DNA from 3 places in the Pseudoalteromonas sp. P1-13-1a genome. Region 2 is predicted to be linked to each of the others. Evidence: predicted binding sites of a transcription regulator. Region 2 holds the regulator's gene; each other region holds the start of a gene.

Region 1 (10,783 bases), on a different contig from region 2:
GCAAGTGTTGATTCGGTAGATATAACTATAAAAGGCAAAGGCGGACACGGCGCCTACCCGCACACTACCGTAGACCCAGTTGTTATTGCTGCGCGTACGGTATTAGCATTACAAACAATCACAAGTCGCGAGCTTTCTCCACTTGAGCCTTCTGTTGTGACTGTGGGATCTATTCATGGTGGTTCAAAGCATAATGTGATTTCCGATGAAGTAAAACTTCAGCTTACGCTTAGAAGCTACAACCCAGAGGTGCGTACGGCGCAAATAGCCGCTATAAAACGTATTACAGCCGGTATTGCTCAAAGTGCAGGCCTTGCTAAGTCGCACTACCCTGTTGTTCACGTTCATGAAGATGAATCTATTCCATCTACTTACAACAACCCTCAGCAAACTAATATTGTTAGGAGCGCTATTGCTGATGCAATTGGCGAAACTAATGTACTTGAGACAAAAGCGGTTATGGCTGGTGAAGATTTTGGGCTGTACGGTAGAACTGACGAAAACATTCCTATTACGTTATTTTGGCTAGGTGGAGTAAACCAACAGCAATATACAAATGCGATGAAAAGTAACCAAACACTTCCCTCATTACACTCAAGTAAATTTGCGCCAGATTATAAAGTAGCATTACCGACCGGTATAAAAGCCATGAGTAACGCTGCAGTCGCGTTATTTAATAAAAAGTAAGCCGTATTTGAGAGTTCAGCAATTAAGTGGTTGCTGAGCTCTTTTTATAATTTGTTTTTTTAAATGGTGTTTTTTTACCACGCTTAGCAAAGCGCTTTTTAGGCGGAGCTTTAGGTAGCTTTGAAAATACATGACTATCACAACTAGCTGCTTGCTGTACAAAACCTTCAAGCTCCACCAGCAGTGGTTGTAAAAATTGTTGGTAGCTCATTGTTTGTTGAGCAATGTTGCCTAAGCTCGCCTCCCATTTAGCGGTCAAATCGGGACTAGCTAAGCCCTCTGGTAAAACACTAATAAGTGCCAGGCCTGTTTGTGTGGCTTTAATTGATTTACCCTCGCGCTTTAAAAAACGACGCCTAAATAATAATTCAATAATGCCTGCGCGGGTAGCCTCTGTACCTAATCCATCAGTCTCTTTGAGTATTTTTTTAATTTGTGAATCTTTTACATAACGACTAATGCCGGTCATGGCAGCCAGCAATGTTGCATCAGTAAAATGAGACGGTGGCGTAGTGTGTTTTTCTACAACTTCACCTTTAGTGCAGTTAAGCGCCATACCTTTTGTTAAATGAGGCAAGGTTGCTTCATCTTTTAGCTCGGCTTTGCCCATTAATACCTTAAACCCTAGGCTTACATCTTGCTTTGCATTGGCTTTAAATAAACCTCCCGCAATGGTTACCTCTACTTTAGTTTCGTTATAAATATAATCGGGGTAAAACTGAATTAAGTAATGCCTGCTAATAAGTTGATATACTTTTGCTTCATCAGGCGCCAGAGTCGCTGTTTTTAGTTGTTTGGCGGTAGGCACAATTGCATGGTGTGCAGCCACTTTTGCATCGTTAAAACATTTGCTACGTTTTTTAGCGTCTGCCCCATTCACAAATTCAGTACTTTGACCGCCATTAGCTGCAATTGCTTTTAAAATTGCAGGCGCATCTAAATGATGCTCTTTAGGCAAATAACGATTATCGGAACGAGGGTAAGTAATTAACTTATGACGCTCATAGAGCGTTTGGCAAATATCGAGTACTTGCTGAGCTGCCATACCCAATGCCTTTGCAGCATCTATTTGCAGTGCCGATAAATTATAAGGCAGCGGCGCGCTTTGTTTTTTTTGTTTTTGCTCGAGCGCAGTGACTTCAGCTGGTTGATTGGCTATTCGCGAGGCGACATTTTCAGCAAGTGCTTTATTTAATACACGCCCTTCTTCATCTTGATACGGTTCGCAGGCTTTGCTTGGTACCCATTTGGCCACAAAGCTTTGCTGCTCAGGAGTTATTAAATGCGCCAACACGTCATAAAATGGTTTTGACACAAAGTTAGCTATTTCGTTATCCCGATTAACCACTAAACCTAAAATTGGGGTTTGTACGCGACCCACCGACAACACATTGCCAAAGCCAGCTTTTTGCCCCGCCAGCGTATAAGCACGCGTAAGGTTCATACCAAATAGCCAATCTGCGCGTGAACGCGCAAGCGCCGACACACTAAGCGGAATAAATTCACGGTTTGAACGCATGTGGTTGAGTGCTTTTTTTACCGCCGCTAGATTTAAATCACTTATTAGCAAACGCTGAATACTTTGCTTTTTGGTTTTACTTATTTTGGCTTGCTCTATGACTTCATCCACCAACAATTGGCCTTCCCTATCGGGATCGCCCGCATGCACCAGCACTGATGCCTGTTTAATTAGCTTTTTTAAAATAGTTAATTGCTTACGTGTTTTCGTTTTTGCTTTGAGCTGCCACTGCTCCGGCACTATGGGAAGGTGTTCAAATTGCCACTTTTTAAAACGCGCATCATAATCATCAGGTTCAGCTTGCTCTAACAAGTGCCCGATACACCACGAGACACAGTCGCCATTAGCCACTTCTATATAGCCATCGTGTTTTTTATGTGGTTTAGGCAGTGCATCAGCAATAGCTCTGCCAAGTGATGGCTTTTCTGCGATATAGAGTTTCATGGGAGCTGCTCATTAACTGTTTATATAAACAGTAGTTTAGCACAGCTATTTTAAGGGTGGGGAGTTTTTATATTTACTATTAATCGGGTATTCTTTATTTTTAACTAAAATATAAATAAGAGGGAGATAGCACACTACAACAGTAGAAATATTAATGAGTGGCAAAAGCGTTTTATACATTAAAGTGCTATAAGATAAATCCCATAAATGGCGATCTACAACTCTAAATAGCTGTAATATAGGCGCCATAATAACCACAAGCTGACCTAATACAGATTGCCATAAGTAAACTTTATCTTTTAAACCTAGGTAAGCAATGAGTGCCATCCAAGCAATATCATTAAAAGCCCAAACAACGTATCTGTATATGTTTATACCTTTATCCAACGCTTTTAAAGGCTCATATATAAAAGCGCCGAATAAGAAAAAAGCACTCGTGATACATACAAACCTGAGTGCTAAATAATCTTTTCTTAGATAGAAAATAAAAATAGCAGGGAGTAAAAATAAAACCCAACTTAGCTCAAGAAAAGAATGTAACTCACTTAACCATATTGGCATTGTTATTCATTAGTCTTATCTTCGTCACCACCAGAACCATTTCCCGGCATATCGCAATATTTACTGATTGTTTCCACAGGCACTCCATTACATATGTTAAAGAAATGTACTGTAAGCTAAAATAATGAGATTGCCAAGATACTTAAAGGGATAAAGTACCTTAAAAAGAAACTAATTTACTAAAGTTTAACGCTAGGCAATAACCTAACGTACATCAATAGGGTCTGACTCTTTGGCCTTACCTTGTAAAATTGATATTTCAACTCGGCGGTTTCTGCGTCTATCTTCGTTTGAATCGTTTGGAACTAGCGGGCGAGTATCAGCGCGCCCTACTACCATCATGCGGTTTTTATCAAACCCTTGAACAGTTTGTAATTCGCTTGCTACTGCTACCGCGCGTTTTGACGATAAGTCCCAATTATTAATATATAACTCGTTTGAAACCTGAAAATCATCAGTGTGACCCGATACCGTAATTTCACCAGGTACATCCTTTAATAACTCACCAATATCTTGAATTATGGGCTTAAATTTAGGTTGTAAAAAAGCACTGCCAGAGGGAAATGAGCCATTTTCACGGATACGAATAATGATTTGCTGTCCTAAAGATTCAAGCTCGATTGCACCGTCGATAATTTGTTTTTCGAGCTGTTGTGCTATTTTTTTCACTAACTCGTTAGTTTGTTCTTGATCGGCGGCTGAAGTTGCTTGCTCTGAAGATTGCTGCTGCGATGTACTACGTGACTCGCCACCACGCTTATCGCCACGTTGCTCTTGTCTACCACCAGCTGAGCTTTCATCACCCGCTTGAAACTCTAACATTTGCTGGGTCATTTCAACGGTTTGTTGCTGAATGGTTTCTATCGGGGTAGGTTCAGGCTTACCTGGGGTAAATTCCATAGCAATAACCGAGGTCCCTTTAGGGATATCTTTTACTTCTATTTTGTTTTGCACACCAAATGCAAACTTCATCGAGCCTGCTATTTGCTTAAATTTAAGTACATCCATTTCTGAAAACGCGAGCAAAAGTACAAAAAAGCACATTAAAAGCGACATTAAGTCAGCAAATGTTCCCATCCAAGCAGGCAGACCTGGGGGTGGGCATTTGCACTCTTGATCAGACATGGTTACTCCTCGGTATCTACTTTGCGCTTAGACTCAGCAAGGTAGTTTTTCAATATACCTTCAATTACTTTCGGGTTTTGGCCATCTTGAATACCTAAAATAGCATCCAGTATTAGACGCTGATTCATGGCCTCTTCGTCTTTACGAAGCTCAAGTTTTACCTGAATAGGAATAGCCACTACATTTGCTAAAAATGCACCATATAAAGTAGTTAATAATGCCACCGCCATTGCGGGGCCAATGGCTTTAGGGTCATCCATGTTAGATAACATAGCAACTAAGCCTATTAACGTTCCTATCATACCCATTGCTGGGGCTATATCGGCAAGTGACTTAAATAAACCGGCGCCCAGTTCGTGACGAGTTGTAGTTAAAGAAATGTCTTTTTGAAGCGTGGCACGAACTACATCAGCATCGTGGCCATCAACGAGCATATCTACACCTTTGCGCATAAAAGGGTTTGGTATTTCGGCTTCTTCGAGGGCTAAAAACCCACCTTTACGGGCCGAATCAGCAAGTTCAACTGCTTTTTCAATCAGCTCTTCTGGCGATTCGATTTTAAACATAAATGCTTTACCAACAACCTTACCTATGCCCAAAAACTGTGACAAGGTAAAGTTTGATAACACAATAAATAGTGAGCCACCAAATACAATTACACTAGAAGGCGCATCGGCAAACATACCCATTTCGCCGCTACTACTCATAAACATGGACATGACAATTAAACCAATTGCGCCAAGGATCCCAATTATGGTTGCTAAATCCACATTTCCTCCAAAGTATTATACTTTGTTATTCAAACTTTTATTATTAACTGCTTATCGGCAAGGTACTGAAATACTTAAGCCATTTTTGAAAAAAGTGTAAAACACTGTGTTTGGCCTAATTTTAGATCAAGATACCCTGCTCGCCTAGCGACTGATTAATTTTATTGTACACAGTAAGCACTAATACGCATCTTATACATGGTAAAAATACGATTTAAACTGATATAACTCAAAAAACAACGATCATCCTTTGACCTAGTTTAGCATTCCCCCTAAAATTGGCTCCTAAATTTATCATGCTGGCTGAAATTAAACATGGCGACTAAAAAACCTGAAAACCTAAGTTTTGAACAAGCACTCGAAGAACTCTCAACCATTGTTGGTGAAATGGAACAAGGTGATTTATCGCTTGAACAGTCGTTAAAGCAATTTGAGCGTGGTATAGCCTTAGCTAACGCCTCAACAGGTAAATTACAACAAGCAGAACAAAAAGTGTCTATTTTGATGGGTAATGACGAAAAAGCAGCGCTTTCTTCCTTTAACAACGATATGGAATAACCGTGAGCATACAAGAAAAAATAGAATGTGCTCAACAAGATGTCGTAAAGACCCTGCAACAGTACTTTGATCAACCCCTTGATACCGCACACACAGTAAAAGAGGCCACGCAGTACGGCTTATTTAACGGTGGTAAGCGTTTACGCCCCTTTTTAGTCTACGCAAGTGGTGAAATGCTCGGAGCTAATAAGCAAGATCTAGACACCCTTGCTGCTGCTATTGAGTGTATTCATAGCTACTCGTTGGTGCACGATGATTTACCCGCTATGGATGATGACGACCTTCGTCGTGGACGCCCAACTTGCCATATAGAGTTTGACGATGCGCATGCAATTTTAGCGGGCGATGCACTACAAACATTAGCCTTTGAGCTAATCTCGGCTCACAAATTTACCTGCAGCGCGGCAACCCAAGTAAAAATGATCAGCGCACTGGCTAAAGCATCAGGGCTTGAAGGTATGGTAGGCGGACAAGGGTTAGATATTGCAGCCACTGATAAAATGATTACAGTACAACAGCTTGAGCGAATTCATAGGTTAAAAACAGGTGCCTTAATCAACTGTGCCATTACATTGGGTGCATTATGTAGCGAAAAAGCAGACAAACAAACCTTAGAAAACTTACGTGTTTTTGGGTATGCTATAGGGCTGGCATTTCAAGTGCACGACGACATTTTAGATGTTGAAGGTGACACATTTATTTTAGGTAAGCCACAAGGCTCTGATTTAGCTGCTAATAAAGCAACTTATCCGGCCCTATTAGGTATGCAAGGCGCCAAGCAAATGGCGCAAAATTTAATAGAGCAAGCACATCAAGCATTAAACAAAATAGATGCTGATACCTCTACTCTAGCGGCGCTGGCAAACTACCTGATTAAACGTGACCATTGAGTGTTACATATACGTATTGCCATTTAGCACTGACATTATTACTCAACAGCGGTAACAACTAATAAGTTAGCACCGGTGTTAGCGAAGGATAAAATAAATACCATGACACTTGATAGTAGCAAGTATCCATTACTTAACTTGGTTGACGAACCAGCCCACTTACGCGATATAGCGCAAGATAAACTCCCTGCGTTTAGCAACGAGTTACGAGACTATTTACTCAACTCTGTTTCGCAAAGTAGCGGCCATTTAGCGTCTGGTTTAGGAACTGTTGAGCTTACCGTTGCTCTACATTATGTGTATAACACACCAGAAGATCGCCTTGTATGGGATGTAGGCCATCAAGCGTACCCGCATAAAATTTTAACGGGCCGACGCGATTTAATGCATACAATTCGTCAAAAAGACGGATTGCATCCATTCCCTTTTCGTGAAGAAAGCCAATACGATACCTTTAGCGTAGGCCATTCAAGTACCTCTATTTCGGCAGCACTTGGTATGTCTATTGCGGCTCAAAAAGAAGGTAAAGGCCGCAAAACTGTTGCCGTTATAGGCGATGGCGCGATTACAGCAGGTATGGCATTTGAAGCCATGAACCACTTAGGCGATGTAAAATCTGACATGTTAATCATTTTAAATGATAACGAAATGTCTATTTCTGAAAACGTCGGTGCGTTAACCAACCACTTTGCGCGTATTTTATCTGGCAGCTTTTACACAAATATTCGCGAAGGCAGTAAAAAGTTACTCTCTGGCGTGCCTCCTGTTAAAGAACTTGCCAGTAAAGTAGAAGAACACCTTAAAGGAATGGTTATTCCAGGTACCTTTTTTGAAGAACTAGGTCTTAATTACATTGGCCCAATTGATGGCCACGATGTAAATATGCTCGTAGATACACTGCGTAATATGCGTAATTTAAAAGGGCCTCAGCTTTTACATATAAAAACCCAAAAAGGTAAAGGCTACAAACCGGCAGAAGCTGATCCTATTGGCTATCACGGTGTGCCAAAGTTCGACCCTAATACATCAAGCTTACCTAAATCTAAACCTGGCGCCGCCACTTTTTCTAAGGTGTTTGGTGATTGGCTGTGTGATATGGCCGAGCAAGATAAAAAGTTAATGGCTATTACGCCGGCAATGCGTGAAGGCTCAGGTATGGTGCGTTTTTCAAAAGAACACCCAGAGCAGTATTTCGATGTTGCTATAGCAGAGCAGCACGCTGTCACATTGGCCGCCGGTTTTGCCTGTGAAGGGTTAAAACCCGTTGTAGCTATTTACTCGAGCTTTTTACAACGTGCGTATGATCAACTTATTCACGATGTTGCACTGCAAAAACTACCTGTGCTTTTTGCTATAGACCGCGCAGGTATTGTGGGCGCCGACGGCGAAACACACCAAGGTGCGTACGACTTAAGCTTCATGCGCTGTATTCCCAATATGGTTATTATGGCCCCAAGTGATACTAACGAGTGCCGCCATATGCTTTATACCGGTTATAAGGCTAATTGCCCTGTAGCAGTTCGCTACCCTCGTGGTAGTGCCGGTACTGCCGATATTCAAAGCGAAATGACGCTACTAGAAATAGGCAAAGCCAATACCATTAAGCAAGGCGCTAAAATTGCTATTTTATCCTTTGGTACTTTGCTTGAAAACGCGCAACTTGCTGCAAGTGAGCTAGGTGCAACGCTAGTTAATATGCGCTTTATTAAGCCACTTGATACAAGTTTATTAGATGAGCTTAGCCAAACTCATGATGTAATAGTAACGCTTGAAGACAACGCTATTTGTGGTGGCGCAGGCTCAGCGGTTAATGAATATTTAGCAGCGCAAAAAGCCAACCTAAAAGTGCTTAACTTAGGTATCCCTGATGAATTTATTAAGCACGGCACACAAGCGCAAATGCACGATGAAATGGGTTTAGGCGAACAAGGCATTTTAAATTCAATAAAATCGTTTATCGCTTAATTAAATAAAAAAAGGAGCTTTTAAGCTCCTTTTTTTACCTAAACATTTTACAGCTTAGCTTTCTCATTACTTCATACGTTAGGTTTAACTATCAATAGCCAACACGCATATAAAAGGTATCGATTTAACTTTATCGCATCCACACTTTAATATCTGCTAAGCCATTACTTTGTAAAATACCCAGCTGCTGATCAACATTCGAATTTTGCTCAAACTCAAACGCATCTAACTGTTTATCAAACGTAATATTTGCGACACCGTCACCACCGCGTTTTTTAACCTGATGAAGCGCTATATCGGCTAAGTTTATCGACGTCTCCCAGCTTATTACTTGCCCACCTAAAAGTGGCAGTGGGTAAAAAGACCACCCCAATGAAGCCGTAATATTGGTTGTTTTACCGTTTGGTAATTGAAACGAATTTAATGCGATTGCTTGGCATAAGTCAGAGGCATAGCTGTCAATCATGTTGCACTTAAAATCGCGCAGCAATAATAAAAACTCATCCCCACTCCAGCGTGCTACATAGTCAGAGCCTTGGGTACGTGAATTAAGTAGTGCTGCCATTTGTTGTAAGCAGCTATCGCCTGCTATTGGGCCATACGCATCGTTTATACGGCTAAAGTTATCAAAGTTGATAATAAGCAGTACAAGTGACTTACCTTGCGCTTGTAAAGACTGCGCATTACGTTGGAAATGCTCAATATCTTTAGGGAGCTGATCAAACAAAAAGCGGCGGCTACGTAGCCCAGTAAGCTCATCTGAGTGACTAACTAGTTTAAGCTGTGAGTTTACTTGGCCTAATTTATCGTTAGCTTGGCGCAGCTCTAATGTACGCTCTGTAACCAGGGCTTCGAGTACTTCTTGCTTACGGCGCTCTTGCGCTCTAAATACCCAAAAAATAAAGTAAAACAGTAAAATAAACCCACTAACAATTAGCAATCTAAAGTAAATAGTTTCGTCAAAGCGCTGCGGTACTACAAATGCATACTCGACAGTTTGCGCTCTGTCCCAATCTTCGCCTTGGCGTTTTGCCTCAAGCTCAAATAAAAATGACCCCGCCGGTAAATTTGTATAAATGGCTTCTCGGCGTGCATTAGCATAGCGCCAATCACTATCTAAGCCACTTAACTTATATCTAAACTCAATACTATTTGGCGCATAATAATCGATGGCGGTGTACTTTAACGTTATGTCGCGCTCATCAGTATCTAGTAAAGGCTTTTCGCCCAATGCTGCGGTAGTTAATGCACGCAGAGGTGTGGTTAGTGTTTCTACTTTAGGCTTTAATACATTTAGGCCAAATAGCTCGGTATTTTTAGGTATTTCTACAATGCCTTGTAAGCTTGGGTACCAAATTGAATAATCGGTCATGGCAACGGCATCGTGTCCTAAACCGTTACAACACTGGCTTGCTTTACCATCGAGCTGCCTATCAAAAGAAGAAATAACCTCTTCCACTTTTAGGCTCGACACCTCTGATTTAAATTGCGCTACTGGCATACGGTAAACACCTTTCATGGTACTTACCCATACACGCTTATAAGTTTCGTCATACTCTAGGCTAAAAATAGAGCCATAGGGTAAGCCGTTGGCTGCATCTAACTGTCGCCAATGCCCTTGTAAGCTTCTGTAAAATAAGCCGTCATTAAGCGAGCCAATTAAAATACCTACACCATCTATGTGTAATACGCTGGTGATGTATGCACTTTCGAGCGAGGTTTGGTCACCTATTTTTTCAATGCCACGGTCAGTAAAGTAATACGCCCCTTTACTGGTCCCGATTACACCAAAGTTTGCTTTATCGAGCACATACGTTATAAATTTACTGCCTAAAAAGGCGTTGTATGCAAAGGGTGTTAACCCGCCATAACTCAGCCTATACAAGCCACGCCCTGTACCTATCCAAAAACCGCCTTTGCTTGATGGACTAATAGCAAATACAGGGTTGTCGCGCAGCGCTCTGCCAGGAAAACTGTATAGTTTATCTTGCTCGTAAAAAAACAGCCCTCGTCCGGTCGCTATATATAAACGCGAGCCATCAAACTGTAAGTCGTGTACTGTTGCACGGCCAAATTGCGCGCTGGGTATTTTATTGACAAAGTTTTTATTTAAATCGAAATAACCAATACCACTTTTATTTGCCACCCATAAATTACCATCGGGCGCTTGGCTGATTGCCATAACGGCCTCAGTCATTTGCGATAAAGCAGAGTGGCGTTCTATACGCCCTTCGTGTGCAAGCCATAAGCCTTCGCTAAAACTT
Region 2 (10,783 bases):
TACAAAAACTCAGAAGGTGATCCGCAAATTAAAGCGCGCATTAGACAAACACAAAGGCAAATGTCGCAGCGAAGAATGATGCAAGATGTCCCCGATGCCGACGTAATTGTAACCAACCCTACCCACTATTCTGTAGCGTTAAAATACGATACTGAGCGTGCAGGTGCGCCAATTGTACTTGCCAAAGGGATAGATGAAATGGCTATGCAGATTCGTAAAATAGCCAAAGGTAACGAAGTACCGATTGTAGAATCCCCAATGCTTACGCGGGCACTTTACCATACCGCTGAAGTGGGCCAGCAAATACCTGATCAATTATTTACGGCGGTAGCACAGGTTTTAGCTTATGTATTTCAGCTTAAACGCTTTAAAAAAGGACGTGGTAAACGACCTATTCCGCTTAAGTCTAAACTGCCTATACCCGATGACTTCAAATATGATTAGAGTGTGTTGAGCTAACTACACTTTAAGGGGGCGCCTTGGTAAACACCAACACGCCACTGCAAATTCAAACCAAAATGCCAATACGCTCTTGTCTCTAACCAGCTTTAAAATTTACATCAATAATCAATGAATCTATTGATGGCTCTATACTTGGAATAGTTATTGCAATTTCAGGCCAGTGTCAATTTATTGAATTGTAGAGTTATGGATTTTAAAGCGGTATTACAACAACTTAACAAAGACAAAAAAGAGTATGCCAAAGGCGTAGGCACACCGCTATTAGTACTTGCAGCGCTGGGTATGGTTATTTTACCGTTGCCACCATTTCTTCTTGATATCTTATTTTCATTTAATATTGCCCTTGCTTTGGTTGTTTTACTGGTGACAGTTTACACCATGAAACCGCTCGAATTTGGCATGTTTCCCGCGGTATTGTTAATCGCTACTATAATGCGTTTAGCCCTCAACGTTGCCAGTACGCGAGTTGTGCTTCTTGAGGGGCATAACGGGGGGGATGCCGCTGGTAAAGTAATTGAAGCATTTGGCTCAGTGGTAATTGGCGGGAACTACGCGGTTGGTTTAGTGGTGTTTTTAATCCTTATCATCATAAACTTTGTTGTAATAACCAAAGGTGCTGGGCGTATCTCGGAAGTATCAGCTCGTTTCACGCTAGATGCTATGCCGGGTAAACAAATGGCGATAGATGCCGACTTAAACGCTGGCTTTATTAGTGCAGAGCAAGCACGTGAGCGCCGTAGCGAAGTAACCCGAGAAGCTGACTTTTATGGCTCTATGGATGGGGCGAGCAAGTTTGTAAAAGGCGATGCCATTGCCGGTATCGTGATATTAATTATTAATATTGTTGGCGGTTTATTTGTGGGCATGATACAGCATGACTTGAGCTTTAGCCGCGCAATGGAGGTGTATACTTTACTTACCATAGGTGACGGCCTTGTTGCGCAGCTTCCTTCATTACTGCTCTCTATTGGTACTGCTATTGTTGTTACCCGCCAAAATGAATCGCATAACATGGGTGAACAATTTAAAACCCAGTTAGGTAACGAAAAATCTTTATTTATTGCCTCAGGCATTTTGATCATTATGGGTTTAGTCCCGGGTATGCCTCACATTGCCTTTTTAAGTTTAGGGGCATTACTTGGCTACTTAGCTTACTTTACGCAACAACAAAAACTAAAAGCCGCCGCGTTAGCAGAGCAAGAAGCACAAAGTGGTGCTGCACCCGGTACTGGTGTAGCGAATAAACAAGAACAAAAAGAGCTTGGCTGGGACGATGTACAACAAATAGATGTAATAGGTTTAGAAGTTGGTTACAGACTTATTCCACTGGTTGATCAATCTCAAGGTGGTGAGCTGCTTAACCGCATTAAAGGAGTGCGTAAAAAGTTATCTCAAGAGCTTGGTTTTTTGGTGCCACCTGTGCATATACGCGATAACCTAGAATTAGACCCTAATGCATACCGCATCACCATGATGGGTGTTTCAAGTGGTGAAGGCGAACTAAAACATGGCGATGAACTGGCCATCAACCCAGGGCAAGTATTTGGCCCTATTAAAGGGGTTGAAACCAAAGACCCTGCATTTGGCTTAGATGCGGTATGGATAAAGCCTGATCAAAAAGACGAAGCACAGTCACTAGGTTACACCGTGGTTGACTCAGCCACTGTGGTAGCCACCCACATTAGCCAGTTATTAACTAACAGTGCCGCATTATTACTAGGGCATGAGGAGGTTCAAAACCTGCTTGATATGTTAGCTAAAAGCCATCCACGTTTAGTAGAAGGGTTAGTGCCAGAAGTACTACCACTGACAACCGTTGTAAAAGTACTGCAAAATTTATTAAACGAAGGTGTGGCTATTCGTGATATGCGCTCTATTGTTCAAACCCTTGTAGAGTACGGCCCACGTAGCCAAGATGCCGATGTTTTAACAGCTGCAGTGCGTATTTCGCTGCGCCGTTTAATAGTTCAAGACGCTGTGGGAATGTCATCAGAAATCCCTGTCATAACCTTGGCGCCTGAGTTGGAACAGATGTTGCATCAGTCATTGCAAAATGCAGGCGACGAAGGTGCCGGAATAGAACCAAGCCTTGCTGAGCGACTTCAAACATCATTAAACGAAGCGCATCAGAATCAAGAAATGGCCGGAGAACCTTCAATATTGCTAACGTCAGGAATGTTACGCACTGTGTTATCTCGTTTTGTTAAGTACACCATACCGGGTTTAAGGGTGATGTCTTATCAAGAGGTACCAGATGAAAGACAGATTAAGATTGTCAGCTCAGTAGGCCAACAATAAAGATTTTAACAGGGGTTGAACCATGAAGATTAAACGTTTTTTTGCCAAAGATATGCGCACCGCACTGAAAGAAGTTAAAGATGAGCTAGGTGTTGATGCCGTTATTATGTCGAACAAAAAACTCGCTAATGGTGTAGAAATTGTTGCCGCAGTAGATTACGACAAAGCAGCCCCTAAAGCCGCAGCACAACCACAGGCAGCGCCTGCTCCGCAAAGAGCCGTGCAACAGCCTACTCATAACTTTGTAAAGCCAGAGCCTAAGCGTGCGCAACCTGAGCCACAAGCAAAAGTAGCTGATAGCTTACAAGCTTTATTAGAGCGTCAGTCGCCACGCCCTCGCTCTCCTGAGCTAGCCTCTATGTTTTCGCAATCAGGTATTGATACGTCTGAGCATTACCAAGAGCCAGCACAGCCACGTACGACAAATATGTTTGCTCGCGAAAATGAAGCGCCAAAACGCATGCAAACCCAAGCAGACAGCCTAGGCTTTGATGACTTAGATCAAGACTTTGACGATTTAGATGCGCCGGTTGCACCGCGTAGTCAAGCTAATAACAACGAAAGCGCCCAAATGAGCGCGATGCGTGATGAAATGAACGCAATTCGCCAGTTATTAGAACACCAAGTATCGGGTTTAATGCAGCAAGATATGGCACGTCGCGACCCTACACGTGCATGCATGATTGACCGTTTAGTTGGCATGGGAATAGATAAAGACGTTGCAGAGCAAATGGCGTGTTTTATCCCAGATGACGTATCGCGTCAGCAAGGTTGGAAAGCATTATTGCAAATGGTTGAAGATCAAATGCAAACCACCAATAACGAAATTCTTCGCCAAGGGGGTGTGTATGCCCTTGTTGGGCCTACTGGTGTAGGTAAAACAACCACAGTTGCTAAACTTGCCGCATTAGGCGCACAAAAGTATGGCGCCGACAAAGTTGCCCTAATCACCACTGATACATACAGAATTGGTGCGTATGAGCAGCTTGCAACGTATGGTCGTATTATTGGTTGTGGTGTTAAACAAGTAAAAGATGCCAATGAATTAGCCGAAGTTTTATATCATTTACGCAATAAGCGTCTAGTATTAATTGATACAGCGGGTATGAGCCAACGTGATTTACGCCTTACAGAGCAATTAAATACGTTAATGCGCAACCAGCGAGTAGATATACGTAGTTATTTAGTATTAAGTGCCACAGCACAAATAAATGTACTGCAAGAAACCGTAAGACATTTTAAAAAGGTTCAGCTAAGCGGTTGTATTTTCACTAAGTTAGATGAATCATTAAGTTTAGGTGAGATTATTAGTATAGCGATTCAAAATCGTCTTCCAATAGGGTATCTTACTAATGGTCAGCGTGTACCAGAAGATATTCGCGTTGCAAATGCTGAAAAACTAGTAAAAAAAGCTGAGCAATTGTATTTAAAAAGAGCAAAAGCACAACATTCAAGGCACCAAGCAGTGGCGCCAAGCACAGTAGGGATGTATGATTAACACAGTATTAGATCAAGCAAGCGGCCTGCGCAAAATGAGTCAAAACAACAACAACGGCGTAAAAGTTATCGCTGTCACTGGCGGTAAAGGAGGGGTGGGTAAAACCAACGTCTCTTTAAATACTGCTATTGCTTTAGGGCAGCAGGGTAATCGTGTATTAGTATTAGATGCCGATTTAGGCCTAGCTAATTGTGATGTAATGCTAGGACTACGTGTTGAAAAAAACTTATCTCATGTCCTTTCAGGCGAGTGCGAACTTGACGAGATTTTAGTTGAAGGCCCAGGCGGTATTAAAATCGTGCCTGCTACATCCGGCTCGCAAAGTATGGTGGAGCTAACCCCATCTGAGCATGCTGGGTTAATTCGTGCCTTTAGTGAGCTTAATACAGAATTTGATATTTTAATTGTAGATACCGCCGCTGGTATTTCTGACATGGTGCTGAGTTTTTCTCGTGCAGCGCAAGATGTCATGGTGGTGGTGTGTGATGAGCCGACCTCTATTACTGATGCCTACGCGCTTATTAAAGTACTTAGCCGCGAGCATGGCGTTTATAAATTTAAAATTGTTGCAAACATGGTGCGCAGTATGCGCGAGGGCCAAGAGCTTTTTGCAAAGCTCTCTAAAGTAACAGACCGCTTTTTAGATGTGTCTATGGAGCTTGTTGCGACTATTCCATATGATGAAAATATGCGTAAATCTACGCGTAAACAAAAAGTAATTGTCGATCTTTTCCCTAACTCACCAGCAGCAGTCGCGTTTAAAACATTAGCGACAAAAGCAGTAAAATGGCCTATACCTAATCAACCTTCAGGACATTTAGAGTTTTTCATTGAGAAGCTAGTAAACGGCTGATTATGACAACATCGGTGAAAAGAGCTATGGGATATCAATCAACACAAAATTTAAATGTGATTGTTGAAAAGCACGCGTCGCTTGTCAAAAAAGTGGCGTGTCATTTGATAGCTCGTCTTCCTCCTAGCGTTCAGCTCGATGATTTAATTCAATCAGGAATGATAGGCCTTATTGAGGCCTCAAAAAATTTTGATGCCAGTAAAGGGGCAAGCTTTGAAACGTTTGCTGGTATTCGCATTCGCGGCGCTATGCTTGATGAAATGCGCAGAGGGGATTGGGCACCACGTTCGGTGCACCGTAAAAGCCGATTAGTAGCCGAAACTATCACAGAATTAGAAAATAGCTTAAATAGAGAACCAAAAGATACTGAAGTAGCTGAAAAACTTGATATTTCGCTAGAAGAATACCATCATATTTTAAATGATGTTAATTCCAGTAAAGTGCTTGGTATAGAAGACCTAGGGGTAGATGAAGATGTTATTAGCCCTGCAGGTCAAGATTTAGCGCTAGACAAACCATTTAATAATGTTAAAAATGAACGGTTTAATAATTCATTGTTAGAGGCAATAAAGTCTTTACCAGAGCGAGATGCAATGGTGCTTTCTTTGTATTACAACGATGAAATGAATTTAAAAGAAATTGGGCATATACTCGATGTAAGTGAATCGCGTGTAAGTCAGATACATGGTCAGGCGATGATTAAGCTCAAAGCAAAAATCAATGACTGGATAAACTAGTAGTAAGTAAATTATAGGTTAAGACCTCACCGGAGGATGTTTTGGATAAAAACATGAAAATTCTTGTTGTTGATGATTTCTCTACAATGAGACGTATTATAAAAAATCTGTTGCGTGACCTAGGGTTCACGAATGTTCAAGAAGCTGACGATGGTTCTACAGCATTACCTATGTTGCAAAATCAGGTTTTTGACTTTGTTGTAACCGATTGGAACATGCCAGGCATGCAGGGTATTGACTTGCTAAGAGCCATTAGAGCTGACGAAAAATTAAAACATATTCCGGTTTTAATGGTGACGGCAGAAGCTAAAAAAGAACAAATAATAGCGGCAGCGCAAGCAGGTGTTAATGGCTATATTGTTAAGCCATTTACTGCTGGTACTTTGAAAACTAAATTAGAAAAAGTGTTTGAACGCTTAGGTTAATGAGAGGAGAGGCTTATGTCAGCACCAGCTGCGCCTCAAATTACTTTAGAACAAGCTCGTCAGCTCGTCGTTTTTTTAGAAAATGGTGAGCAAGATAAAGCTGACCAATTAATTTTAGATACTGCCTCTCAAGAGCAATCGCAGCTTTTTGCTGAAGTAGGTAAGTTAACACGCCAATTACACGAAGCCCTTAAAAGCTTTGAACTTGATACGCGTTTAACCGATTTAACCACTGATGCAATACCGGATGCGAAAAAGCGCTTAAACTATGTCATGGAAATGACAGAAAATGCAGCTAATAAGACAATGGATGCGGTCGAAGCAAGCCTTCCTATTGCGCAGCAGCTAGCAGATGAAATTGCACATATTAAGCCTACTTGGGATAGGCTTATGAACCGCGAAATAGAGCTGGGCGAGTTTAAAACCTTATGCCACAGCATCGACAAGTTTATGAACAGCTCTCATCATAAAACTGATGAGTTGCAAACTTTAATGACCAATGTACTAATGGCGCAGGATTTTCAAGATTTAACAGGCCAGGTTATCCGCCGTGTAATTGAATTAGTCAGAGAAGTAGAAGAAAGTTTAATCCACCTTTTAACAGCATTTGCTGCACAAGATGACAGCATTGTTGAAAGTAAAGAACAACAAGAAACAGAAGAACTGGTTGCCGCACAAACATTAGCAGGTCCTGAAGGCCCTATTATTGATAAAGAGTCGCGAAATGATGTTGTATCTGACCAAGACGAGGTCGATGACCTATTATCAAGTTTGGGCTTCTAAGAGGAGAGTAACTGCATGAGCTTTGAAGTCGATGAAGATATTTTACAAGACTTTCTTGTAGAGGCTGGAGAAATCCTAGAGCTTTTATCTGAACAGTTAGTTGAGCTAGAAAATAACCCAGAAGATACTGAGTTACTAAATGCTATTTTTAGGGGCTTTCATACCGTAAAAGGGGGGGCAGGCTTTTTAGCTATGACTGAGCTTGTTGATGCCTGTCATGGTGCTGAAAACGTATTTGATCTTTTACGCCAAGGGGTTAGAACTGTTAATTCAGAATTAATGGATGTGATTTTACAAGCACTAGATACCATTAATGAAATGTTTGCCACTATTCAAAACCGCGAACAGCCAGACCCAGCAGACCCTCAATTATTAGAAACCCTTCACAAACTTGGTCAACCGCCTACGGATGACGAGCTTACTGAAACAGCCCCCGACGTTGTTGAACAAGAACCCGCTGCTCCCGTTAGCGCAACAGATGATGAAGACCCATTTGCATTTGATGAACTATTTGATGCGGCAGGTTCAAGCCCTTCAGCAGATAGCACGCAAATTGATGAAATTACAGAAGATGAATTTGAAAGCTTACTCGATGAGTTACACGGCAAAGGCCAAAGCCCGGTGTCGCAACCAAGTGCAAGTGCAGAGCCAGATTCAAGTTCAGATATTACCGATGATGAATTTGACAGTTTATTAGATGAATTACACGGTGTAGGTAGTTTTGGTCCTGTTGCAGGAGATACCTCAAGCAGTGAGCCAGAAGTAAAACACACAGCACCACCGGCGGCTGTTGCAAATGATAGCGGTGATGATGAAATCAGCGATGATGAATTTGAAGCACTGCTTGATGAACTGCACGGTAAAGGCGCCGCACCAGAATCAAAAGAAGCTGACACACCTGCACCGCAGCCACCTAAGGCTGCACCTGTAGCACAAACGCCAGCAAAACCTACGCCAGAAAAGCCTACGCCAGCACCTGCAGCAAAACAAGCTCCGGCGGCTAAAGCCGCTGCGCCTACACCTAAAGTGGCTGAAAAACCAGCGAGTAGCGCTGCACCTAAAAAAGCTACGCCTCCACCTGCTGAAACCACAGTACGTGTTGATACAAAGCGTTTAGATCAAATAATGAATATGGTTGGCGAGTTGGTATTAGTACGAAATAGGTTGGTCAGTTTAGCGACCAATACAGACAGTGAAGCGATGGGTAAGGCGATATCAAATCTTGATGTGGTCACTGCTGATATTCAAGGTGCAGTAATGCAAACGCGAATGCAGCCTATCAAAAAAGTGTTTGGCCGATTCCCTCGCGTAGTACGTGACTTAGCCCGTAGCTTAAATAAAGAAATTGATTTACAGCTTGTAGGTGAAGAAACCGATTTAGATAAAAACTTAGTTGAGGCACTGGCCGATCCGTTGGTGCATTTAGTACGAAACTCAGTTGACCACGGTATTGAAATGCCAGCAGCGCGTGAAGCTGCGGGTAAGCCTAGAACTGGTAACGTTACATTATCGGCTTCGCAAGAAGGCGACCATATTTTGTTAACCATTAAAGATGATGGTGCAGGTATGGATGCGGAAAAACTGAAAAAAATAGCGATCAGTAAAGGCGTTATTGACCATGATCAGGCAAGTCGCTTATCAGATACAGAAGCGTATAACTTAATATTTGCACCAGGCTTTTCGACCAAAGAAGAGATATCTGATATTTCTGGCCGTGGCGTAGGCATGGATGTAGTAAAAACTAAAATTACGCAGCTTAATGGCTCTGTGAGTATACAGTCAGAGTTGGGCGTAGGGACTATTTTAGAGATAAAAGTACCATTAACACTGGCTATTTTACCTACGCTGATGGTTATTGTTGGTGAGCAAACGTTTGCGTTACCACTTGCTGGTGTGAGTGAAATATTCCACTTAGATTTAACCAAAACCAATGTGGTAGATGGTCAGCTTACAATTATTGTTCGTAAAAAAGCGATACCGCTATTTTACTTAGAGCATTGGCTAGTTAAAGGTGCTGATTGTTCTCAGCGAAAAGCGCAAGGTCATGTGGTAATTGTACAAATAGGTACTCAGCAAGTTGGCTTTGTGGTTGATTCATTAATTGGCCAAGAAGAAGTTGTTATTAAGCCTCTTGATGCGTTATTACAAGGTACGCCAGGAATGGCTGGTGCAACAATTACATCTGACGGTGGTATTGCGCTGATTCTGGATGTACCTAATATGCTTAAGCATTACGCAGGATAAAATGTAGGCATACCTGTGTATGCCTACACATAAATTTAATAAGAGAGCGCAATGGCCGTAAAAGTTTTAGTTGTTGACGATTCCAGTTTTTTTCGCCGTCGAGTAAGCGAAATTCTTGAACAAGACAGCGGTATTGAAGTAATAGGTTTTGCTGTTAACGGTAGAGAAGCCGTAGAAAAAACAGCGCAGTTACGTCCAGATATGATCACCATGGATGTAGAAATGCCTGTGCTTGATGGTATTAGCGCAGTAAAAGAAATTATGGCGAGTAACCCAACGCCAATACTTATGTTTTCTTCATTAACTCGCGACGGTGCAACCGCAACTTTAGATGCACTTGATGCCGGAGCTATGGACTTTTTACCGAAAAAGTTTGAAGACATTGCACGAAATAACGAAGATGCAATTAAGTTATTGCAAGCTAAAGTGAAGGAAATTGGTCGCAGGCGTGCACCGCGCCCTGTTAGGCCATTAACATCAAGTAAGACTACTGCTCCATCTGCAAGCAAACTTGCCACAACAAGCTCATCGCTTAAACAACCTGATAGAAGCTTTCAACGTGCTGCCCCAGTGCAGACAACAACTACATCCAGTATGCCCACGCGTGCCAGCGGTAAACACTATCAAATAGTGGCTATTGGCACTTCAACTGGCGGGCCAGTTGCTTTACAAACTATATTAACCCAATTACCTGCTAACTTTGCACACCCTATTTTGTTAATTCAGCACATGCCGGCGGCATTTACGCCTGCGTTTGCGGCACGTTTAAATAGCCTTTGCAAAATACGCGTTAAAGAAGCGCAACAAGGTGACAGGCTAGAAGCCGGCACAGCCTACTTAGCCCCAGGTGGACAGCAAATGATGGTAGAGGGGCGAAGTGGTAACAAAACGTTGCGTGTATTTGAAGATAATAGTGAACGTATAAGCTACAAACCAAGCGTTGATGTGACTTTTGCAAGTGTTGCCAAAAGCTACCAAGGAGATGTACTTGCTATTGTTTTAACCGGCATGGGCGCTGATGGACGTGATGGCGCGCGAATGCTTAAGCAATCTGGCGCAACAATTTGGGCGCAAGATGAAAAAAGCTGTGTTGTATACGGTATGCCTCAAGCTATTGCCAACGCTGGGCTTGCCTCTGAGCATTTAGCGTTAAACGACGTAGCAGCAAGAATAAAAAGAGAGACTGGTTGTGGATAAGCTCTCTGTTTTAGGGTTAATCATTGCGCTGAGCGCTATAGCGATTGGTTACTCTTTAGAGGGGGGCGTTGTCACGGCGTTATTTAATGGCCCTGCACTTATTATTGTACTTGGCGGCACCTTAGGGGCTGTTATGTTGCAAACGGCCATAAGCACCTTTAAAAAAACGCTAAGCATGAGCCATTGGGTGTTTTTTTCACCCCAGTACAATATTGAGCAAGCCATAGAGCAAATTAAAACGTGGTCGCATAAAGCTCGTCAGGAAGGGTACTTAGCGCTTGAAAAA
Region 3 (10,783 bases), on a different contig from region 2:
GTCGCCATACCCCGTCTCAGTGGGGTCGCATTATAGGGAGATCCGAAAACAGATCAACCCTTTTTTTAGATCTTTTTACTGTTCGAACAAAAATAAAGCAAAACAGCGTAAAATTAGCTAAATCACCGGCTAAGGTGATGCTTTTTTATACTGATTTTTATTATTTAATATAAATTTCATTGCTATGTTCGTTTAAGACGTTAAGATAGCAAGTTCACAATGTTAAATTAATGTTTATTTCCTGTTTATTGGTAGATCTAAAATGAAATTACCCGATCAAAAATCTTTTATCTTCTCTGTAATTCTTGCTGTAGTTGGTTTTGTTATTGTTGAGTTTGCTTTAGGCAGCTTAGCTTTAAGCCCAGCATTGCTATTTGGTGCTGGTTTATTAATTGGTGGGATTGCTATTGCTGCAATGTCATCGGAAGGTGGTGAAGAAGCTGAAGTAAAAACAAAAACACTTTATGTTGGTAATCTTCCTTATCGTGCAAATGAAGGGGTTGTTCGCGCTTTGTTTGAAGAACAAGGTAAAGTTTTCAACGTGCGCCTATTAAAGGATAAGAATACTGGCAAACGTCGTGGCTTTGGTTTTGTTGAAATGGCGCAGGCAGATGCAGACAATGCAATTGCTAAGTTAAACGATAGTGAGTTTCAACAGCGTACTTTAAAAGTGCGTGAGGCAAAACAAAAACAAGAAGATGATTCTAGCTCTTTACGCTCTGGGACGGATCAATCAGTGTAACGTGCTTTATAGCTAGCTTATTACTCAAAACATCAGCCGTTGCATAATATTGCAGCGGCTTTTTTTTGTCTGCAAATTTATTTCCAAAGTTATGCTGCTCTAATAGATAGTTTACTCTGCTGGCAATGGCTGCGCCTGAATCGAGTAATTGCACTGAGTTATTAAAGTGCGCTTGTAGAGCGTTGCTAAGGATTGGAAAATGTGTGCAACCTAGTACAAGTAAATCTATATCTGAGTTAATGCGCAAACGCGTAAGCTCTTTATGTAGTTTGAATGTATCTAGTTTTTGAGAAAAAAATAGCTGCTCTGCCAATGCCACCAGCTCAACACTGCTATATAAACTCACTGTTACCTTACTGGCATGCTCTTTTATTAGTGTATGAGTATAGTGGCTTGCCACTGTGGCAGGGGTTGCTAATAAGCCGATGTGCTTTGTGCGGGTTTCTTCAGCAGCAGGTTTTATTGCCGGCACTACGCCGACTATAGGTATTGATGTAATTTTGCGTACTTCACTTAAGGCTGATGTAGAAGCTGTATTGCAAGCTATAACAATAAGATCGACACCAAGCGCATTTTGCTCAATAAAATAAATGAGTGAGCATAAGCGGCCTATAATAGTTTGCTGAGTTTGCGCGCCATAAGGGAGTAATGCATTATCCATAAAGTAGCTGTACTGTGCATTTGGAATACGCTTTTGAATATGCTCAAGCACAGTGGTGCCACCTATACCTGAATCAAATACCATTATGTGGGCTGACAAACTTTGGTTCCTACTGTTTACTAAGAACGGCAGTTTGCCATGAGGTTTTTATAAAAGAAAGCAGTTTAGCTTTGCTCAGACTTTAGTGCGTCGAGTGACTCGCCCGCTGAATTCAATTGGTTTAGGTTTTCAAACATTGCTTGGGTGTAATCAACGAGCTGATCGACCGCTGCTTGATCTTGGTTTAGCCACTCTATAATACCGGCAAGCTGATCTTGTAGGCCTAGTTGCGATGCTTTATCAAATGCATTTTTTAGATCGTCATTAAAAGGTGCGATCGCATCGGCTACCTCTTTTGTTGGGTTTGGCTGATATTGCTCATAACTTTTAACGGTAGCAACTGTTTTTGTTTGGCGAAGATCCATTGAAAATGCAACAAGTTGCTCACTGCCTAAACTCAGTTCTTGCGCTTTTTCAAACGCTTCATCTAAGTCACCACTAAAGAATGTTTTACTTACTCCTTGTAGCTCTTCCATCATGGCATTAATAGCATTTTGCTCTTGTTCGTTTAAATCACCATTAACTGACATTGAAAAAGAAAGCTCACGAGATTGCGACGATGAACTGGCAAACGATTCGCTGTTATTACTTTGCTGATACCCGCTCGCTGTTTGCGACTCATATGCATCTGCAAAGCTAATACTGACCTCATCACCTTCGGCTGTTGTAAACTTATACTCGGCGTTGCTGCTCATACTTACATATTGTGCTTGGCTTACGCTTACACTGGCCGGTTGTGGATTAAATAGAGTTTGCTCAAACTCATCAAGTCCTTCAAAAATGCCTTCTTTTGACTTATCGATGCCCTCTTGCATTTCTTCGTTAAATACACCGGTGCCTTTCAGTTCATCAACCGCTTCGTCTATACCGGTTTGAACCCCAGTGCGCGCATCGTCTAACATATTTTTTAATTTATCGTCATCAGCTCCATTGGCTTTGGCTTTATTAACTGCGCCAGAGACAAAGTCGAGTACATTTTTTACTATTGCATCAAAATCGAATAAAGGTTTATCGGCTTGTTTTTGCTCAACAGGTAAACCTAGCTGCTCTGCCATTTTGTCGCCAAGCACTTTTGCAGCAAGCTCTCTGCCTCGCTGTAATGAACTTTCTTGCGGAGATTGGATTGTTGGCTGCTGTAGCGCCTCTTTATTATTGAATTTGTTTACGTTGTTGTTTGGCGTATAGCCATAATTACCGATTTTCATGATCCACCTCCGTTACGAACTTAGCTCATTATCGGCTAATAGTGATAAAACTAAAGTGTATGTTTAAAAAAACAGCAACTTTATTATCAGCAAAACTAGACAAATACTGCTCGCTCCCTACAATAGCGCCGATAAATAGATCTCATAGATAAGGTAGTAGCATTAATGGCAGTGATTAAAATAGATACCACACAGTACGATACGCAGCTAACTGAAAAAGAGCAGCGTATTACGTCGCAATTTAAGCGATTTGGTGTGCAAGCGTTAGAGGTGTTTAGCTCTGAGCCAATTAACTACCGCCAACGTGCTGAATTTAGAGTATGGCACGATGGGGATGATCTATTTCATATTATGTTTGATCAGGCCACGAAAGAAAAAATTCGCGTCGACACCTTTGACCCTGCCGCGCCATTAGTTGGTGAAGTTATGCAGGTGATGATTGATAATTTAAAGTCGTGTGAAGTATTACGTCGTAAGCTGTTTCAAATCGATTACTTATCATCATTAAGTGGCGAGATTTTAGTAAGCTTGCTTTATCACAAACCACTCGATGATCAGTGGCTAACTGAAATAAAAGCCCTGAAAGAAAAACTGAGCAGTAAGTACAATATTGACTTTATCGGTCGTGCGCGCAAGCAAAAAGAAGTACTAGGCAATGATTTTGTTACTGAGCGTTTAACCGTAAACGGCCAGGAGCTTATTTATCAACAAGTAGAAAATAGCTTTACGCAACCTAACGCTAAAGTGAATATAAAAATGCTGGAGTGGGCACAAGACTTATGTAAACCACTTAGTAATGACCTACTGGAGCTTTACTGTGGTAATGGTAATTTCTCTATTGCATTGGCGGGTTCATTTAATCGCGTATTAGCGACTGAAATATCTAAGTCTTCTGTGCATTCAGCGCAATACAACATTGCTAAAAATAAAGTAGATAACTTAGATATAATTCGCATGTCGAGTGAAGAGTTTACCCAGGCAATGAATGGTGAACGTACCTTTTCGCGTTTAGAGGGGATAGATTTAAAAAGTTACGATTGCCAAACTATTTTAGTCGACCCTCCACGTGCAGGTATGGATACCCTTACGTGTGACTTAGTGGCCAACTACGAGAACATTATTTATATATCGTGCAACCCAGACACGCTTGAGCGCGATTTAGATCATTTAACCCGCACTCATCATGTTAAGCGCTTTGCGATATTTGATCAGTTCCCTTATACGCATCACATAGAATCGGGTGTTTTCTTACAAAGAAAATAGTGAGTTTAATTTAAATCACTTCCATAAAAAAAGCTCCCTCAGGAGCTTTTTTTGTTTTAGCAAATCTTATTTGTTCGCTAAATAGTTAATTAATTTACTAATATCTTCTGGCGCGGTAATACCAGACTCACGGCCTAGGTTTAATTTGTATTTACCATTTACGATAAAGGTTGGTACGCCACGTAGCGCGCCTTTTTCTTTAAAGTAATTTTGGTCACGTTTCATTTTAGAGCTTAATGTACGTACCGAGAAGCTTTTGTATAGTTTATCAAACTTATCGCCATCAACGCCCTGCGCTACAAACACATCTTTTACATCTGCAAGCTCGTTAAATTTAGCGCGCTTAGTGTGGATATGATTAAAAATAGCCGCAACAATTTTATCTTTTTGTGGAAGTACTTCCGCGGTGGCTAACGCTTGGCTCATCATTTGTTGGTTTTCTGGATCGCGAACACCGACAAAATCAACATGGCTCTTTTTAAATTTAACGTCTTTGTCTAGCTTTGGCTTAAACTCCCCAATTAATGCTTCCATGTTATTACAAGCAGGGCAATAAAATGAGAAAAACTCTTTTACCTCTGGCTTTTTAGTGGCACGCTCTGCAACCACATCGTAATGTACGCCTTCTTCATAAGTGGCAGCTACACTGCTAGCAGCCATAGGCAGTAGTAATGCAAGTAAACCTGCTTTAACTAATTTGATCATTGTTATTGTTCTCCGAGATTAAAGTGTCAATAAAAACGCAACTAACTCATTCAGTTCTTGCTGGTTATTAATGGTGTTAATGTTTATTTTATATTTATCGTTTACGATAAAGGTAGGCACACCAGTTAGCGCACCTAGTTTTGAATATTTATTTTGTTTGTCTTGCATTGCACGCTCAGCTGAAATAATTGGCATGCTGGCAATGTCCTGATCAAACGTTGCACTATCGATACCGTTAACTTCAAGTAATTTTTTAACGTCTTTCATTTGCGTTAACGGTGCACGCTGTACATGAATACTTTTAAAAATTTGGTCGCTGATACTTTGTGCTTGACCGTGCTTTTTAGCGATTAAGTAGGCGTAGCTTAAGTTGCTTTGTGCCTGTGGTGATACGCCACCTAAAAAATTAACGTGGTTTTTTATAAATTCAGTGCCCGCAGGTAGGCTTTTTTCAATTGCCTTTGCAACAGGCTCAAATTTAAAACAATGCGGACAGTAAAACGAGAAAAATTCGGTTACTTGCGGCTCTGCGCTTTTTTCTACATCAATAACAGTATATTGGTTATCGGCTTCAAACTGTGCAGCAAAGGCTGCAAATGGTAAGCATAAAATTAATAGGCTCAGTTTCAATTTTTTAAGCATTGGTATCTCGTGTACTTTTTAAATAAAATTTTATGGCAATAACTTCAGCGGGGCTTCTTGCAATGCGGCAAGTTGCTCTTTGAGCGCTAAAATTTGTTGCTCCCAGTATTTGTCTTCAGCAAACCATGAAAAGTTCCGTACGAACGCCGGATCGCTCCATCGCTTGGCTACCCAACCCATATAATGAATAATACGCATTGCACGAAGCGGTTCAATTAATTTGAGTTGAGTGTGGTCAAAATCACAAAACTCTTCATACGCATTTACAAGGGTGTCTAACTGTAACAGCTGTGTTTGACGATCGCCACTGAGCATCATCCATAAATCTTGAATGGCCGGCCCTTGGCGAGCGTCATCTAAATCAACAAACATAAGTGCTTCGCCTGCCCATAAAATATTACCTGCGTGGCAATCACCATGTAAGCGTATCGTTTGCACATTTTTATACTGAGCTTGCGCTTGCTCAATAACCAAGTCCAATATGGTGTAAAAAGCCGTGCTGATCCCCATAGGTACCAAATTACTTTTTTGCAGATGAACTTTAGCTGTATGCAAATATTCTTCGCAGCTAAACGTGGGTCTGTGTTTAAATGCTTTGCTTTTAGCTACTTGATGCATACGGCCAATTAAACGACCCATTACATCAAGCTGATCTAAGTTATCCACCTCAAACTGCCGCCCGCCTACGCTTGGAAATAACACAAATACATAACCTTGGTGCTCAAATAAGCTTTCTCCGTTGTGCTTAATGGGTGCAACAACGGATACTTCAGCCTCGGCAAGCTCGTATGCAAAGTCATGCTCTTCTTGTATTTGCGCTTTGCTCCAGCGCTCAGGTCGGTAAAACTTAACAACGTAGCGCAGGCCATCTTCCGCCTTAAATTGGTAGACTCTGTTTTCGTAGCTATTAAGTGCTAATAAACCTGACTCTGCATATACACCAACGCTTTCTATTGCATCGAGAATTAAGTCGGGCGTTAAATCTTCAAAACTAAATTTACTCATGGGCTTCTTAATGTAAAAAGCGGGTTACCCCGCTTTTGTTAGTATTTTATCGCGCTTTAAAAAAGTTACTCGGTTGCGATATGCTTTCATCGGGGTCATTAACCGGTGAAAGTACAAAGTTAAACTCCGTCATTGGCGCTTTTAAATCATACGGGTCCATCACAAGTGACAGTGGCACATTATGCGATTGCCCAGCTTGCACTGTAAATGTTTGTTTGCCAATGTACTTAAAGTTTTCAAGGCCTTGAACATCAATATTAAAGGTTTGCTCGTACTGCGCCTTGTTGATTACTTTTAATGTATAGGTGTTTTCTACCAAGCCATTAAAGTCAACACGATACAATTGGTTACGGTCTCGTATTATGTCAAAGTCCATAGGCTTTCTAAATGCAATGTTAGCCACCAGCGCACTGGTAAGCACCACCAGTATGACCGTGTAACCTATGATTTTAGCTCGCAGTGGGTTGGTTTTATTTTCAGGTGTTTCGAGATTACGCTCTGTAGTATAAGAAATAAGACCACGCGGATAATTCATTTTATCCATTACACCATCGCAGGCATCAATACATGCACCACAGTTAATACACTCGGCTTGCAAACCATTACGGATATCTATCCCTGTAGGGCACACCTGCACACATAAGTTACAGTCTATACAGTCGCCCATTTCTAAATCTTCGTGGGCAATTTTACGCGAACGTGGGCCTCGGCTTTCGCCGCGTTTTTCATCGTACGTTACGGTGTAAGTGTCTTTATCAAACATAGCCGATTGAAAACGCGAATAGGGGCAAATGTGTAAACACATAATTTCGCGCATCCACCCTGCGTTAGCGTAGGTACACGCAGCAAAGAAAATAATACTTACCAGCGCGTAGCCACCTACATTAAAAGTAACAAAGTCAGGGAGTAATTCACGGATAGGCGTAAAGTATCCGACAAACGAAATCGCCGTATATAAGGCAAATAAAACCCAACTGGTGTGCTTTGCTGTTTTTCGCCAAAACTTATCAAAGTCCATCGGGCGTTGATCTAGCTTTTTACGCTGATTCGCTGTGCCTTCAAACTTTTCTTCAAACCAAATAAATATAAAGGTCCATACCGTTTGCGGGCAGGTATAGCCACACCATACTCTTCCATAAAAGGTAGTAACCAAAAAGAGTGCAAACGCGGCCAACATAAATATAAAGGCTAATATAGTGAAGTCTTGCGGCCACAGCGTTAGCCCAAAAATATTGTACTTTTGACCTACTAAATCAAATAACACAGCTTGCTGGCCATTAAAATTTATCCAGGGCAAAAGCATAAAAGCAAGCATGCCTAAAAAGCCTATACGCTGTCTAAGTAACTGATGAAGCCCTTTTACTGCGCGAACATAAATTCGGTTACGTGGGTTAAACCTGTCGTCTTGACGGCTTAAATCCGGTTGTTGGATTTTAACCTCTGCAGGTATATTCTTTACTTTAATTTGCTTGTCCATCGAAGTTCCTCAACGCCGCTTGGAAATAAAAACGTAGCAATATGTGCGTATTCTATACTGTAACTGTAGTTCGTTAATGGTAAGTGTGATTAGTTTAAATAATCAGCTGTTTGAATACTTTCAGATATTTCAGAAATATCTAACTGCTGTTGGCTATTATAACAATGCTGGCTAAAATTACAGGTATAGATTGCTAATAATTTATTCATCTCAGTTACTTGCTTTTAAAATGCAGTTTATTACACTGCTTGCTAAAATTACCCCATTAAGATCAAGGTTTACGCATTTATGAAAAAATTTATTATATTGGTCATTTTGATCCTTGCGTTTTTTACTATTGATCACCCATTAGTTAAAGAGCCCCGCGAAAAGCTATTAGGTGAAGGTGTGGTTTTTTTAAGTGATGCGAGCAAAATAAACCGTAGCCCTGCAGCCAATATGGCTAAAAACCGTATTAGCAGTGCATTAAAACTATCTGAGTCTGAGAACGAATATATTGAAAAAACCTTTACCACTGATGATTCAGTGCAGTTATTTCATTTACGTTATTGCCGCGAGCGCGACTTAAATTTATATTTTTACGAAGAGCGTTTAAATACAGTGTGTAAAATTGTATCGGATGCATTAGAACAAAAGAGAGCTAAGTAGTGGATTTTTCGCAGCTAAACAAAAAAGCGAGTGACTCTTTTCAGAAACAGCGCACAATACTTAAAAAGCTATCGCAAGGAAAAACCTTATACTGTGAGCAGTGCGGCGAGGTGTTAACACTCGATTTAGCCACCAATGAACCGGGTAAAGGCGTTGTTAAGTGTAAAAAAGGCTGCACTGATATTATTTTAGAACTTGGCGCTTAATTATCCTAAGCGCCGTTTAATACCTAAAGGCTACTCTTCCCACCCTTCATCTGTAATCAGCCCACTGTTTATGGCCACCACCTCAATTAGCTCGGCAAAACCTAATGCAAAGTCGCCCATTGATTCGTACTGATACTGATATAAGGCTTCGAGTGTCATGTTGTTTTGCTGCGCAATTTGCACTCTTGTTTGCTCATCAACAGCAAAAAAGCTAAGCGTACTTAGCGCACTCTCTAGTGCTTCTTTGTACTGAGGCTCTAACGCAGGAGCTGTTAATAGAGGTTGTGCGTATTCTTGAGTAGCACGTAAAAAACCTTCACTCCAGGCTTGGGTATACTCAAGGTCAAAATCAGCGGGTAACTTGTAACCGGTTTCAAATACTTGCTCACTAATTTGATGGTACAACGCCATAAATAAAAACAGTATTTCTTCGTCTAAATCGTTAGCCGTATTAGGCACAATATGCGCTAACCACTGGTGAACTTCTAATGGGCTTGGCGAGCAAATAACCCCAAATAGATAGCCTTGGCTTTGTGTTAATGACATAGCCTGAGGTTGTGTACTCAAAAATGCACTTAATTGCTGTGCGTGTTGTTCGTTAAACTGTGGTAATTGCATTAAATCTCTTTTGTTACATTAAAAATTAAGTGGGTAGCGGCCCTGTGCATCAGGGCGGCCTAAAAACTTAACCGCGTCGTGCACATCTTTGGGTAAGCTGGCATCAGGTTTAACATAGCCTGCTACTTTAAAGTCAAAGTTAGCTTTAAGTGTTGCGTCGGCTTCAAGGCCTAAGGTGTTTTCTGGGTCGACCAAAATGGCTATATCGCCCGACTTACAGCTTAACATGCCACTCAGTGGCCCAATATTAAACCAGCCATTAAAGCCTTTAACATCAATATTTGGGCTGGCAATCTCGCCTTTTAATGACTCACAATAAGGCACACCTGAGGTGTACTCATTCAGCTCTAAAATAACACGACCTTTGGCGGTAGCCGGTATAGGTAATGTAATACGTTGCATGGCACGCTCTACGGTCGAGCGAATTATACCATCGGTAACGGTAACCACATTATTAAATAGTCCGTAATTCACATCAGCATAGCCCGAAATATCGCTACGCTCACGCGGGTTACCAAATTTTAAGTTAGCATTTAAATTGCCAGTAAGTAACTGCAAGCCAGCAATATCCCAGCGAACATTATTTAGCTGTTCGTCTTGATAGCGCACCTGCATCATTTGACCTTGCCACACAGTCCCTACGGTTTGGCCTATTTCAAGCTGCTTTGGTAGGTACGGCTTAGCTAGGTCTAACGCAATGGCCGCTGGTAATTTCATTATGCAAAACACAATAAAGCTAATAAAAAATACCACTGATAATATTATTATTTTTTTCATTCATTACTTCTCTAGTACTAAGCGGCTTACACGTACAAACCCTGATTTATCATCTTTGCTTAAATCCAGGTTCTCTACTCTTAAGCCATGCTGATTAACCAGTTCATCTAACCATTCTATTAATTGATTAAACTCTACCGAATCAAGCGTTAAACGTAACGAGTTATCGTTAGGCTGCATTTTACTAATAGTAATACGGTAGCGACTACGCGTTGAATTAACCACTTGGCTAATGTTTTGATTGCTAATTGCCTGCGTGTTACCCGCCGCTTTTAACTTTACTATGCTTTGATCAACCCATACGAGCAGCTCTTGTTGAGTGACATACGACTTTTTGGCTTTATCTATGGCGTTATTTAAAGGTCTAAAAATGCCCATTACTAAAACAAAAACAACAAATATACCACCAGCAACCATAATCAATTGCTGCTCTTGCTCTTTTAATGAGTGCCAGTATTGCATTATTTGCTTTTTCATACTGCACCTCGCAGTTTTATTTCGCCTACTACAAAGTCGCCATCGTTATTTAACGACCCTTGTTCAACCGTTAATCCTTGTTGCTCCAGTATACTTTTTACTTTACCAAACGTTTGAAAATCTTTTGCGCGTGCGCGTATTCGCAGCTCATTACGGCGTTTATCGTAACGTAGGGTTTCTGGCGTAAATTCGCTTACTTGCGAAAACACGCCAACTAATTCGCTGGTCAAATCTAAAAACCCGGCTTCACTTTCGCCA

What was found. Region 2 encodes FliA, which starts transcription of late flagellar genes. Its sites were predicted from a motif close to CTAAAGNTNNNNNNNNNNNNGCCGATA; they were not measured.
Region 1: a site for FliA is predicted at 5,159-5,185, ahead of pomA (flagellar motor protein PomA). Genes of this name have one in related genera too.
Region 3: a site for FliA is predicted at 2,737-2,763, ahead of AN391_RS18645 (DUF5610 domain-containing protein). Genes of this name have one in related genera too.

Annotation. Positions count from the first base shown of each region.
Region 1 is NZ_LKDV01000013.1:100,146-110,928, reverse strand. It holds gene AN391_RS10330 (M20 family metallopeptidase) at 1-687, shown strand, start outside; gene AN391_RS10325 (DNA topoisomerase III) at 710-2,650, opposite strand; gene AN391_RS10320 (hypothetical protein) at 2,696-3,211, opposite strand; gene AN391_RS10315 (flagellar motor protein MotB) at 3,416-4,336, opposite strand; gene pomA (flagellar motor protein PomA) at 4,339-5,106, opposite strand; gene AN391_RS10305 (exodeoxyribonuclease VII small subunit) at 5,422-5,664, shown strand; gene ispA ((2E,6E)-farnesyl diphosphate synthase) at 5,667-6,554, shown strand; gene dxs (1-deoxy-D-xylulose-5-phosphate synthase) at 6,657-8,519, shown strand; gene AN391_RS10290 (ligand-binding sensor domain-containing diguanylate cyclase) at 8,650-10,783, opposite strand, start outside.
Region 2 is NZ_LKDV01000022.1:21,661-32,443, forward strand. It holds gene flhB (flagellar biosynthesis protein FlhB) at 1-444, shown strand, start outside; gene flhA (flagellar biosynthesis protein FlhA) at 649-2,760, shown strand; gene flhF (flagellar biosynthesis protein FlhF) at 2,783-4,258, shown strand; gene AN391_RS13760 (MinD/ParA family protein) at 4,251-5,111, shown strand; gene AN391_RS13765 (RNA polymerase sigma factor FliA) at 5,138-5,848, shown strand; gene cheY (chemotaxis response regulator CheY) at 5,890-6,273, shown strand; gene AN391_RS13775 (protein phosphatase CheZ) at 6,289-7,056, shown strand; gene AN391_RS13780 (chemotaxis protein CheA) at 7,072-9,300, shown strand; gene AN391_RS13785 (chemotaxis response regulator protein-glutamate methylesterase) at 9,352-10,497, shown strand; gene AN391_RS13790 (flagellar motor protein) at 10,490-10,783, shown strand, end outside.
Region 3 is NZ_LKDV01000045.1:15,182-25,964, reverse strand. It holds gene AN391_RS18655 (RNA-binding protein) at 263-742, shown strand; gene murI (glutamate racemase) at 705-1,502, opposite strand; gene AN391_RS18645 (DUF5610 domain-containing protein) at 1,568-2,707, opposite strand; gene trmA (tRNA (uridine(54)-C5)-methyltransferase TrmA) at 2,873-3,970, shown strand; gene AN391_RS18635 (thiol:disulfide interchange protein DsbA/DsbL) at 4,037-4,675, opposite strand; gene AN391_RS18630 (thiol:disulfide interchange protein DsbA/DsbL) at 4,694-5,317, opposite strand; gene AN391_RS18625 (serine/threonine protein kinase) at 5,348-6,322, opposite strand; gene ccoG (cytochrome c oxidase accessory protein CcoG) at 6,369-7,799, opposite strand; gene AN391_RS18615 (hypothetical protein) at 8,088-8,447, shown strand; gene AN391_RS18610 (hypothetical protein) at 8,447-8,653, shown strand; gene AN391_RS18605 (UPF0149 family protein) at 8,684-9,271, opposite strand; gene AN391_RS18600 (type II secretion system protein N) at 9,290-10,048, opposite strand; gene gspM (type II secretion system protein GspM) at 10,052-10,525, opposite strand; gene gspL (type II secretion system protein GspL) at 10,522-10,783, opposite strand, start outside.